4 regions of the Paenibacillus sp. S-12 genome follow, and region 3 is predicted to be linked to each of the others. Evidence: riboswitches for the same ligand, from Rfam matches in the RefSeq annotation. Region 3 holds a riboswitch; each other region holds the start of a gene.
The links. Region 3 has a riboswitch for cyclic di-AMP ahead of NO352_RS08155 (CAP domain-containing protein). Riboswitches for the same ligand answer to the same signal wherever they lie in the genome.
Positions count from the first base shown of each region.

Region 1: another riboswitch for cyclic di-AMP. It lies ahead of NO352_RS11620 (3D domain-containing protein); the one in region 3 lies ahead of NO352_RS08155 (CAP domain-containing protein).
Region 2: another riboswitch for cyclic di-AMP. It lies ahead of NO352_RS02110 (TrkH family potassium uptake protein); the one in region 3 lies ahead of NO352_RS08155 (CAP domain-containing protein).
Region 4: another riboswitch for cyclic di-AMP. It lies ahead of NO352_RS21975 (resuscitation-promoting factor); the one in region 3 lies ahead of NO352_RS08155 (CAP domain-containing protein).

Region 1 covers NZ_JASIUF010000012.1:57,009-60,177, forward strand. The annotation lists gene NO352_RS11615 (polysaccharide deacetylase family protein) at 1-399, shown strand, start outside; gene NO352_RS11620 (3D domain-containing protein) at 480-1,193, opposite strand; cyclic di-AMP (ydaO/yuaA leader) riboswitch at 1,196-1,364, opposite strand; gene NO352_RS11625 (amino acid ABC transporter ATP-binding protein) at 1,610-2,332, opposite strand; gene NO352_RS11630 (amino acid ABC transporter permease) at 2,325-2,981, opposite strand; gene NO352_RS11635 (transporter substrate-binding domain-containing protein) at 3,136-3,169, opposite strand, start outside.
Region 2 covers NZ_JASIUF010000003.1:151,560-154,728, forward strand. The annotation lists gene NO352_RS02105 (CPBP family intramembrane glutamic endopeptidase) at 1-1,561, opposite strand, end outside; cyclic di-AMP (ydaO/yuaA leader) riboswitch at 1,811-1,969, shown strand; gene NO352_RS02110 (TrkH family potassium uptake protein) at 2,028-3,169, shown strand, end outside.
Region 3 covers NZ_JASIUF010000008.1:125,850-129,018, forward strand. The annotation lists gene dhaK (dihydroxyacetone kinase subunit DhaK) at 1-1,551, shown strand, start outside; cyclic di-AMP (ydaO/yuaA leader) riboswitch at 1,713-1,841, shown strand; gene NO352_RS08155 (CAP domain-containing protein) at 1,848-2,618, shown strand; gene NO352_RS08160 (nucleoside recognition domain-containing protein) at 2,791-3,169, opposite strand, start outside.
Region 4 covers NZ_JASIUF010000023.1:10,281-13,449, reverse strand. The annotation lists gene NO352_RS21975 (resuscitation-promoting factor) at 147-1,274, opposite strand; cyclic di-AMP (ydaO/yuaA leader) riboswitch at 1,594-1,790, opposite strand; gene NO352_RS21970 (TatD family hydrolase) at 1,984-2,751, opposite strand; gene NO352_RS21965 (HD domain-containing protein) at 2,780-3,169, opposite strand, start outside.

The DNA of each region.
Region 1 (3,169 bases), on a different contig from region 3:
AGGCTCACGCTTCCTGCCTTTGAGCATCAGTTAAAGGATACGGAACGGATTATTGAGCAGTCTATCGGATATAAACCGCGTTATTTCCGTCCGCCATATGGCGAGATAAATGAGGAGCAACTGCGATGGGCAGGAGATAACGGGTACTTGGTCGTCAATTGGGACGTAGATTCAAATGACTGGAGAGGTTTGAGCGCATCACACATATTGCAGAATGTCATGCGTGAAGTTCGTCCAGGCTCCATTATTTTGCAGCATGCAAGCGGTAGCACACAGAATGGGTATTTGCATGGAACCGTAAAGGCACTCCCTTCTATAATTAAGCAGTTAAGGGAGCGCCAATATGAATTCGTTACCTTACCGGATTTGCTTCAGGATCAGAAGGAGAAGAAGGAGTAAATAAAACAAGCCCCGCCGAATGGCGAGGCTTGTTATTCAATTGCTGGTATTAAGTATGATCTACTTTATAATAGTAGATATTATTTCAACACGTACACTTTTACGTCTTGCACGCCGAATGTGTTGCCTGTCTGTTTACTTACCGGTACAAAAATGTCAACCTTTTTCCCCTTGATTGCACCGCCGGTATCTGTAGCTACCGCAACCATTCCGCCTGTTGGCAAGTGTTTGAAATCATATCCCGTAATATACAATTTCGTACCCAGTGGAATGACTTTTGGATCCACTGCAACTGTACCAAGTTTCAATGCGTTGCCCAAAGCATCTACCGCACCCCATTTTCCGTTTTCACTCGGATGGGCCGTATATGCTGTAGCACGCATATTTAATGTCTTTTTATATGTTGCTGTACGTCCTGAGGACATTTGAACCACATTTTTAGGAGCAGCCTGTTGAACTGCCTTTTCATTATTTGAAGCCGAAGCCGTCTTCACTGCCTGTCCGTTATTATTTGCTCCACCCAAAGCATTACCGACTGGCATACCTTCCAATACAGACTTTTGAACAACAGGTCCTGGAAGCTCGATGGAAAGACCACCATACAAATTTTTAGGATTGATTGTCGGATTTGCCGACAATACAGATTCAACACTCATGTTGTATTTCTTAGCAATTGAATAAAACGTTTCTCCCTCTATTACCGTATAGGGCTCCGCCTGTGCCGGCAAAATTTGAAGAATGGACGCAAGTCCAAGTAAAGCAGCTGTAATCGTTACTGTAATTCTTTTACGCATGTTTTCCTCCTGTGCATTAGCCTGCGGGGTTAGTTGTCGGATTCGGGTCAAGGAGTTCCCCTACGCTATTCCATTTGCGGAATAAGCGATTCACCCCAAGGTGTTCGGTAAAATATTGAACACCGGTCAATAGTCCCCCGTACGGGTGTGTCGTTTCGGCTCGGATTGCATCATATCACAATTTTGTAACCTGTGCGCAGGAATATGATGGTAAGTTTCTGGAACCCGCGCCCCCCAATGGTTTGAAGCTTCGAAATTTTTTTATTTCATAACAAATTTGTAATCCCAGATGACATTTTTGTAATCTTTATAGACCTATCATAACACATATTTCTGATTTGTAAACGAAAACGCTTTCAAATGGACTTAACAAAAATAGGCACCCCTGATTTGGATGCCTTTGTGATGTAAGCTATTTATAAAACTCTACTTAAGAAATCTTTCGTTCTTGCATGTGCCGGCTGGTTGAAAAGCTGCTGTGGAGAGCCTTCCTCCACAATATTGCCGCCATCCATGAACAGAATCCGATCTCCCACCTCTCTTGCAAAGTTCATTTCATGAGTTACAATGACCATTGTCATTCCTTCTGCAGCTAATGATTTCATAACCTCAAGAACTTCACCAACCATCTCTGGATCTAACGCAGACGTTGGCTCATCGAACAACATTACATGAGGCTGCATAGCAAGCGCACGAGCAATGGCTATACGCTGCTTCTGTCCTCCGGACAGTTGTCTTGGATAAGCATTTGCCTTATCTGCCAGTCCAACCTTGCCAAGCAGTTCAATTGCCAGTTTTTTAGCATCGGCTTCAGGCACACTTTTGACCTTGATCGGTGCAAGTGCAATATTTTGGAGCACAGTCATATGAGGAAATAAGTTGAATGATTGAAAAACCATTCCCATTTTCTCACGTGTCTTATTTATATTATGTGACTTGTCCGTGATGCATTGACCTTCAAATAATATGTCACCTTTGGTTGGTGTTTCCAGCAAATTAATGCAACGAAGGAGCGTACTCTTTCCAGATCCACTTGGACCAATAACTACTACCACTTCACCGCGATCGATTGACAAGTTGACACCCTTTAAAATATCTAATTTACCATACGATTTGTGCAAATTCCGAATCTCAATCATGCTCGCTCAACTTCCTTTCCAAACGTGCTACCACTTTCGATAATGTAAAGGTTAAAATCAGGTAGATACATGCCGCTCCCAGCAGCGGCCCCATAGCCGAATAGATTTTGGCACGGATGATGTTTGTCTCAAACATCAAGTCCGCAATCCCGATCGTACTTACAATCGAAGTTTCCTTAATGATCGTAATAAATTCGTTCCCAATCGCCGGTATAACGTTGCGAAATGCTTGTGGAAGGACGATCAGCCGCATTCCCATCGACTTGGACATGCCGAGTGAACGAGCTGCTTCCAACTGTCCATGGTCAATAGATTGAATGCCTGCTCGGAAGATTTCAGCCAGATACGCTCCACTATTCAAGGAGAGGGCAATTGCCCCAGATGTCAAAGCCGTAAACTCTACACCATATTCCGCGAGACCATAATGAATGATGAATAATTGTACAAGCAGTGGTGTTCCACGGAATACTTCAATATAAGTCACTGCAAACCATTTCAGCGGCTTAATTTTCGACATTCGCATTAGTACAATGGTGACACCCAATAACAGCCCGAATAAGACAGATATCGCGGACAACAGCACCGTAATGCCAGCACCAGATACAAACCCTAATTTATATTTCCATAACATGTCGATCCAATCGAACATGACAACCTACCCCTTCCCTACGCATAACGGCTCATAATCTGTATTTCTTCTATAATAAAGAGAAAACGCCCCTCACTGGTTGGATTCCCAAGAGGAGCGAACACGTCACATACGTAAAAGCATTGACCGTCATTGTTAAGCGACAGCCGCTGTTTTATTGCTGTTCCGCCAGTTGTACCGCTTGTGTA
Region 2 (3,169 bases), on a different contig from region 3:
AGGACATTAAGCAATTGTCTAGCATTAGATGTGCGAACATGGCGGTCCACCAACCATGCTTCAGCATAATGAAGAGGAACAACATTCCGATGAACAACAGCTCTACTGGTCTTGAATAATAAGGATAGATCGGATAGGTGACATGGCCGAACGCCCATATGAGTGTCGGTAGAATGCCAGCAAGCCATGGATTGCGGAGCCAACGATTCAGCAGGCCTACCCCGAATAAGCGATACACGCCCTCCTCAGAAATAGCTGCAACCCATGCGAGAAGAGGGAACAACGGTGCAATGCGCAGGTTAATCGGCGATTGGGAGGCATCTGTAGATGACCACGCATGAAATCCGGATTCTAAAATAAAGAAAATAACAGTTTGCAGACCGAGCAATACACCTGAATACGCGATTCCGATCCATAATGCCTGAACCAGCTTGCTGCCGAATGAAGTATTGCTCCATGTAGGCAGTACATCCCTGTAGGCAGACAATGCCCATGCTCGCTTGCCCGCATGGATAGAGAAATAGAGAATAACGCCCTGAATAACCGTAACCGCGCCTTGAATGGCGAAGGACAGCCCCATATTCACACTATCCAAAGTGATTTGGAGTTCAAGCGCAAAGAGTCCCGGCAGTGCGTTCCATACATGCAGCAGTGAAATTCCGCATGAGACAGCCGTTAGTACGAACAGTGTCTTCGATCCGAACTTTAGGTCGCGGCGGTAGACGATGCAGGCGATAAGGGAACATGCGCTTAACAGAATTGTCATCCACCTATATCCAATGTTGTAAATGGAAGAAGCGGTTTTCGTTTGATGAAGCTCCTCTGCTTGGTAGCTGTGTGGAATAGACCAGAAGGGCTTCAGCATGACGATACGATCCTGCGAGAAGACAGCCTTCACGTTCAATGCAGCCTGCCCGACATGGGCTTCAGGAACGAAGTACGATACGGTGTCTAATTCTGTAGACGATTCATTATGCTTTAATTGGGAAGAATTCCATCCCATATGCTTCAAGAGTGCGTCTGCAAGTTTCTTGCGGCTCGCTGCATCCAATACAGGCTCCTCTTCTTCTGCTGACGTCTCACCCGCCTGATTTCCCATGACCCAGCCTAAGCTGGCAGCGCTCGATGGCTGATCTTTGAATTCAAATCCAATGATACGGCCACTCGTCATGTGCACGTCAATGCACATCACACCTGATCTGCCAGAATGCATCGTATTCAGCAATACTTGGTAGGTATCATATGGGCTGGATGGCTCCCATTTCTGGAAGGAAGAAGCCAGCTTTTCCTTGCTAATATAGCCGGACACGGTAGGCTGACTGCGATATACAACGGTAGGGGCGATATTAGGCTCAGTTGTCATCGAGATATGATGCCGGTTTAAATTCTGCACAAATGTGAGCGCTTTGCGGGCCGCCTCCTCTTTCGTTAAGATGGCTTGAGTGGTTGTCGAATCAGATATGGCCTCTGTTTGTTGAAAGGGAATGAATACCTGCACAATGAGGAATAATAGAAATCCAGCCACTGAAGCAAGGAGAAGCGGCTTCGATATATAGGACATGTCAGAACCTCCATCACATCACACGTTATCGCGTATGATTGCTTATTTGTTCATTTTATCCACTTCAACTTTGTAAAGTCCAGCAGAGAAAATGTAGAAACAATCAGCGATAATGAGTGTTTTGAATACAATCGAAGAAAATGGGGGATTGTAAGCGCTATTTATTCAAGTTTTTCGTCTTATTCTGGTTAATTTGTTCATTCTTTGACTTTGTATGCAGCAAGGGAAACGTATATAATCTCGTTATGAATTGCATACAAGCCGAGTTTCGTGAATGAACGAAAGCGGGGGACCCGATAGATGGGGTGAATTTCGCAAATGTGGATGAACAGAGTCCGCTAGCGAATAGGGCAGCCTGGACGTGCCCGAATCCGACAGCTAACCTCGTAGGCATGTACGTCAGGATACCAGCGATAGCATTGGGATTTCCAGTGCTTTTTTTCGTGGAAAAAAAGAGGTGACTCCCTTGAAGGGAACAAAAAAGGCCATTCGATTCAATTTGACACCGGCGCGAGTGCTGGTTGCTGGATTTGCAGCTATTGTATTATTGGGCGCATTTTTACTTATGCTTCCGATATCGAACGCCAAAGGGGTTCCTTTACCGTTTCTTGATGCACTGTTCACATCAACGTCAGCAACCTGTGTGACGGGGCTCGTAGTAGTTGATACGGGCACTCATTTTACGGTATTCGGGCAGGTAGTCATTATGCTGCTCATCCAAATCGGCGGTCTTGGGTTCATGACAATGGCAACGCTGTTTGCACTTGCCTTGAAGAAGAAGATATCGCTGAAGGAAAGGCTTATCTTGCAGGAAGCACTTAATCAAGGCAGTATGGAAGGCATCGTACGCCTTATCCGTAAAGTTATCTTGTTTGCGGTATGTATCGAGGGAGTTGCAGCTGTGCTGTTCTCGGTACGCTGGGCATTCGATCTTCCATTAGGCAAAGCAATTTATTTCGGTATATTCCATGCCGTTTCTTTATTTAATAATGCTGGCTTTGATTTGTTCGGTTCCGTGAGCGGGCCGTTTACAAGCTTGACCAGCTACGCAGGGGATCCCGTTATCAATATGGTAGCCATGCTGCTCATTATACTTGGCGGTATTGGCTTCATCGTATTGTCTGATTTAGTGGATTATAAGCGTTCCCGTAAGTTGTCTCTCCATTCTAAAATCGTGTTAACGATGACGGGGCTGCTCATTGTGCTCGGAACGATCGTTATATTTATTTTTGAATTTACGAATACGCGCACGCTGGGAAGCTTGACTGGCTGGGAGAAATTTTGGGCGTCGCTGTTCCAGTCGGTCAGTCCGCGTACAGCAGGGGCAAATACGATAGATATCGGAGCCATGCGGCAGGCCTCGCAATTTTTTATGATCATCCTTATGTTCATTGGGGCTTCACCGGGTTCCACCGGCGGTGGTATTAAGACCACGACGTTCGCTATTCTCGTAGGAGCTGTACTTGCCATGATTCGCGGCAAAGAAGATATCGTCATTTACCGGTATCGCTTGGCGAAGGATCGAATCTTTAAGGCAGTTACCTTAACCTTGCTGTCGTTGTTCCTTGTCATTATTGTGTCGATGATACTATCAACGACAGAGGATCA
Region 3 (3,169 bases):
GCGGTGTGCGGGGATGTATTTGCTTCTCCATCTCAAATCCAAGTCTACCAAGCGTTGAAGGCTTCCGCGAGCAAGAAGGGAACGCTGCTCATTATTAAGAACTACAGCGGCGACATCATGAACTTCAAAAATGCTGCCCACTTGGCGGGTGAAGACGGGATCAAGGTTGACTATGTTAAGGTGGACGACGATATTGCGGTTGAGGACAGTCTGTACACGGTCGGACGCAGGGGTGTAGCGGGTACGGTGCTCGTTCATAAAATTGCCGGCGCTGCCGCGGAAGAGGGCTTGGAGCTTGCAGAAGTGAAGGCAATTGCCCAGCATGCGATTGATCATACAAGAAGCATCGGTTTTGCGCTTACCTCCTGTACGGTTCCTGCAAAGGGCACGCCTACATTTGAACTGAATGACGATGAAATCGAGTATGGTGTTGGGATACACGGCGAGCCGGGAATTCGCAGAGAGAAAATCGCGTCTGCCGATGAATTGGCTCACAAAATGGTGGCGGATTTGTTCCGTGATATGAAAATTTCGGAGGGTTCCCAGCAGGAGCTTGCCGTGTTGATTAACGGATTTGGCGGATCACCGCTGCAAGAATTGTACTTGTTCGCAAATGCAGTGGTTCGTGAGATTCAACGCCAGAACGTAACTGTGATGAAGGTGTTGGTTGGCAATTACATGACAAGCATCGACATGGCTGGAGCATCTGTGTCTTTCATGCGCTTGGATGAGCAATTGAAGCATTATCTGGCAGCAAGTTGTGATACGCCAGCGCTGCAGCTTCATGGTGAATTGCACCCGATTACAGTCGAGAAACAGCAAGGGGATACAGCTGTGGATCGTGAAGTATCTTATCAGAGTGAAACGAATCCAGCGTATGCGAAAACGGAAAAGGACACTTTCTCACTTCACAACCTTATCTTCCTGACAGACAAAATGAGCGAAATCATCATTCAGAACGAAGTTCCGTTCTGCGAGTTGGATGCACATGCAGGCGATGGTGACTTCGGAATGAGTGTAGCGAAGGGTTTCAAGCAATTGAAGAGAGAATGGCATGAGATAATGAATCACCATTCGAACAATATTGGCGAATTCCTGCATGCATGCTCATTAGTCATCATGGAGCACTGCGGCGGCGCATCTGGTCCTATTTGGGGCTCGGCATTCCGCGCTGCAAGCAAATTTGCCGGAGACCGAACTGAACTGTCTATTCCTGAATTTGCACAAATGATGCAGGCGGTTGTGAAAGGCATTCAAGACACGGGGGAACGTTCCTTCGGAAGAGGTGCTGTAGTTGGCGATAAAACATTGGTAGACGCACTAGCGCCATTCGCTGATGCATGGGTGCAAAGTGCGGCTAATGGAGACGGACTAAAGCTCGCTGCGGCTAAGGCTGCGGAAGCTGCTGTTCAGGGTGCTAAGCATACCGAAACAATTGTTGCACGAATGGGAAGAGCAGGCACGGTTGGCGAGCGCAGTATCGGCTATCCAGATGCAGGAGCGTATGCGTTGGGTGTCATCTTCACAGAGCTAGCCCAAGTCATCGAATAAGAATCGTATGATATAGATTTATTTTGACATAGCTATAATTGGTGTAGTAAGCCGGAGCACAACTGTATTGTGCTTCGGTTTTTTATATGGAAAAATATATCTAAAATAGCATTATGTTTAAAATGATCTGATTCAGCATCCGTGATAGGATCGGAAACGTAATACAAAACAAGCCGAAGCTCAACAGAGCGCGGGGGAACCACACATTGGGGTGAAGTCGTATAACGACAGGGGAGTCCGCTTTGACCCGAACCCGACAGCTAACCTCGCAGGCTGCAAAGGGAGAGATGTACAGGATGAATAACACATTTAAGAAAGTCGTACTTACAGGTGCAATTGCATTGGCACCAATTATGGCAGCGAATTCAGCAATGGCTGCACCAATGAAGCCTATGCAAGTATCGAATCCGTTGAACCAAAATTGCTCGAACGTCATTAATACGAACGTCATTCATGTGAACAAGGTTTTCCAAAATAAACAGGAATTGAAGCAATATTTGACGAAATGGGTCGAAGAGTTTCAAAAACAAGTTCATAACACTAAACCTCCTGTTTATAAGCCAGCAAAGCCGGAAGGCAACAAGCCTGGGGTGGAAAAACCAGAGGTAGCAAAGCCAGAAGGAAATAAACCTTCGGCAGAAAAACCAGTAAATCCTGGCGAAAACAAACCTACAAAACCAGAAGAAAACAACAATGCGAACAGCGACTTTGCGAGCCAAGTTATTGACCTGGTGAACAAAGAACGCGCCAATGCAGGCTTGCAGCCGTTGAAATCCGATGCAGCATTGAATAAAGTAGCGATGATCAAAGCAAAAGATATGTACGATAATAACTACTTTAGCCATCAATCCCCAACACTTGGCTCTCCATTTGATTTGATGAGAGCACAAGGCATTAACTACAACACTGCTGGCGAGAACATTGCAAAAGGTCAACGTACGCCGCAAGAAGTTATGAATGCGTGGATGAACAGCGACGGCCATCGCAAGAACATTATGAGCTCCAGCTTCACATCCATCGGTGTTGCATACTACAATGGCGTTTGGGTGCAAGCATTCACAGGCTAATTATCGAATTTGGAATTATATATTAGTCATAGAACCTGCAGAGGAATCTGCAGGTTCTTTTATGTTCGAAGAATGTTTGCAGAGCTTCGTCTGAGGAAATCCAGAATTCATGCTTGCAGCAATAATAAAACCCCTGAACGGAGAAATCCATTCAGAGGTTCTATGTGAATGGTTATACCCACCCGAAAGCTCTGGCAAGCTGAGCTGTGGCAAAGGTAACTGCAATCGCGATACCAAGCGGAATGACGGCAGACAAAACCGTCCATTTTATACTTTTCGTTTCCTTATAAATATTGAATAATGTCGTACCGCAAGGATAGTGGAGCAAGGAGAACAACATCATATTCAAGGCTGTCAACCATGTCCAACCATGCTGTAGAAAAATATCCTTAATGTTCTCCATACCATCTGCATCTACCATAGCACCTGTGGACAAATAGCCCATAAGAAGGATTGGCAGGACAACTTCGTTCGCAGGCAGTCCGAGCAGGAATGCCATAATAATGAAACCATCAAGACCAATCGCATGAGCGAATGGATCGAAGAATGAG
Region 4 (3,169 bases), on a different contig from region 3:
CAAGACCACTTCGTACAACCACTATTTCTTACTTGCTCCCGATTCGCAAATAAACAACAAAAGAAGAGGGTGTCCCCTCTTCTTAGCATGACATAAATCGTTATTCATTACTATATCCTAATTACACATGGCTGCATACCTGTGTGCTAGTTCACTTCCGGCTTGACTGGGCCAACCACATATACGGTATACCCCTTCTTGCGTCCGAACTTGCTAACAGTCTTTTTACTGTCGAAGTATACATCGATAATTTTCCCTTTGACTGCGCCGCCTGTATCTTCGGCACGTCGGAATCCAATCCCTTCGATGTATACCCACCAGCCAAGTGGTATAACTTTCGGATCAACAGCGATCGTACGGCCTTCCGATACCATCGCACCTGATGCCGTCTTCGCACCAGAGGAACCTTCCGCTTCGGTGTAAGCTGTCAGTTGAACATTCTTCAACACTTTTTTATATCTAAAATCTTTGTCTCCGCTGGAACCATTGTCATCAGAATCATCGTCCGTGTTCACTGAGAGAACAGCAACCTCCGGCTTCTTCTTCGTTCCATAGGCAATAACTTGATTGACTTGTTTCGTATGAACGGATTTATCCACCAGTTGGGAATATACAAGCTTACCGTCTTCATAGGTATTTTGAACCTTCTGAACGACTAAACCTTCTTTTCCGCCTTGAACCATTTTAGTCTTACCCTTAAGAAGGGTGGCATCAGCCTGCTTCACAACTTGATAAGGAACTTTAACCTTGCGTTCTTCCATCTTTTTGCTGACCCGAACAATTCGGATGTTCATGTCCTTTGCAATCGATGCACGCTTAGCAGGGAATACCTTATCATCTGGATTCAGCGGGATTTCCAGCGCAGCTAATGCATTATGCACTGATTTCTCCGTTGTATACTGCGTTTCCTTCTTCCCATCCGCAGTAATTTGGATAGGCAAAGCGCGTTCAATAATAACTCGATCCCCATCTGCAATCTCTTCATCGAGCGGCTTTGATACAGCATCGTATGCCCCAAGTGCTATCGCATGCTCATCCAAAACATTGCGAAGCGTATCAAGGCGAGTTTCGACTGAACGCTCTTGTCCATCAACGAGCACAGCCACTGTCTTCTTTGTTGCATTATACCAAGTTAAGACTGCTATTAATGTGATCACGATTGCTACAGCTGCAATAACGGTGATAACACGTACATTTTCACGCTTCCATCGCAATGCGAGTGACATGCTGGATGATCGGGGTTCATGGGTTTCGTTGTTCACGATCTGTCCCATTTCTCGGTCCTCCTTACATAGTCCCGCCGTCGAGTGTTGCGTATGATTTCATCTGACGCGACTATTTCAAGAATGTTTACGAGAGAATTGGTTTTGTCTGGAACGAGCGTGTATTCGTTCTCCACATTTCCGAATTCTCCGTGCCAACGATCCAGTATTGGCTGCTCCCACCTCCTATTTCTTACACCCTATGACGTCTTTATTCTCATTATTCAAAAAAAGAATATTTGAGAGTAAAACAAAAGAAGCCCTTCGTAAGAGGAGACTCTTTCGCGGCTTCCATAATAGAAACCCAAACGTCAACAGTGTAGGACGCGAGGAACCCTCTCTGTACGCTGACGAGGTTAGCTGTCGGGTTCGGGCTTGAGAGTCGCCCTATCGGAACCAACCGGCTCATGGCTCGGTTGTCCCTAATTCACCCCAAGGAATTGATCCATGTGATTGAACATGTACTCATGTCAATCCCACTCTGGTTCCCCCGTTCTCCACAACCTGGAGATTAAGCGATACTGAATTAGTTGGAACAATATTGAATTGTGTAATAACATCTGTGAGAAATCATATCGTGTTTGCAATCTTCTTGTAAAGACAGTAGCAATTTCGTTTTTCGCGAAAAATGGTTAAAAAAATGTAACTAAATCCGTTTTTCATAACAAAATCCACTTATTTTGTGGCCGATATCTTTATTTCACTTGTTTTTATCACGTTTTCACCTGATGTCAAAACATGTCATAGCATTTTTGGTCGTCATTCTGCAAAATTCTTCAAATTCCATTCCTTTCAGCTCGGCTGCGACTTCTGCCACAAGACGTACATAAGCGGACTCATTGCGCTTGCCTCGGAACGGATGCGGCGTCAAATAAGGGGAGTCTGTCTCCACGAGCAATCGGTCGTTTGGAACCTGAACGAGCACTTCCTTCGGCTGTCTCGCATTTTTAAACGTGACAGGTCCTCCAAATGAGATGTAGAAGCCCATATCCAGACACATCTTCGCTGTTTCCCAACTGCCTGAGAAGGAATGCATAATACCTCCAACTTCATGTGCCTTCTCTTCGCGCAAAATGCGGATTACATCTTCATGTGCCTCGCGATTATGAATAATGATCGGCATCTTCAACTCACGGGCCAAGCCAATTTGTTCACGAAATACACGATGCTGAACATCCTTCGGAGATGTATCCCAATGATAGTCCAGTCCAATTTCGCCAATCGCCACAACCTTCTCATGTTCGGTAAGCTTTGCAATCCAGTCCATATCCTCTGGTTTCATCGTAATTGCATCTACAGGATGCCAGCCTACAGCTGCATAAATGAAGTCATATTTTTCCGCCAAGGCCATCGTCGTCGGAATTGTTTCCCGATTGAATCCAATGTTCACCATACGGGTTACCCCTTGTTCGACGGCTCTGGCGATGACCTGATCGCGATCCTCATCAAAATTGCTGCTGTCTAAATGCGTATGCGTATCAAATAACACGTCCAAGCGCTCCTTTTCTATCATCCAATTATGTCAGGTGATTGCGGCGAATGAACATCCGCCGTGTGTCTGCCGTAAGCTGATGTGAAACGGTCAATAGCCTGTCCATCGGAAAATAAATATATTGCTTCCCGTTGCGAATCCCACTAATGGTGCGAACGATATCTGATTTTTTGGACAGCTCCACGATTTGCTGATCCCGTCCCCACAGCATAATATGCTGCTGCGATCGTGCATCCCCTTTTCGATATACATCATAAGGTCTATCAAAAGGGGAATCGAACATCAAATCATAATTGGGATCAAGCCCAACTTGTGACCACTCCATCCGCAATCGTTCCTGCAATTCCTCATTCATCTGCTCGACTTCAATATATTTATATAGTTTACGCTCCATAAATCGCTGGCACAAGTCAGC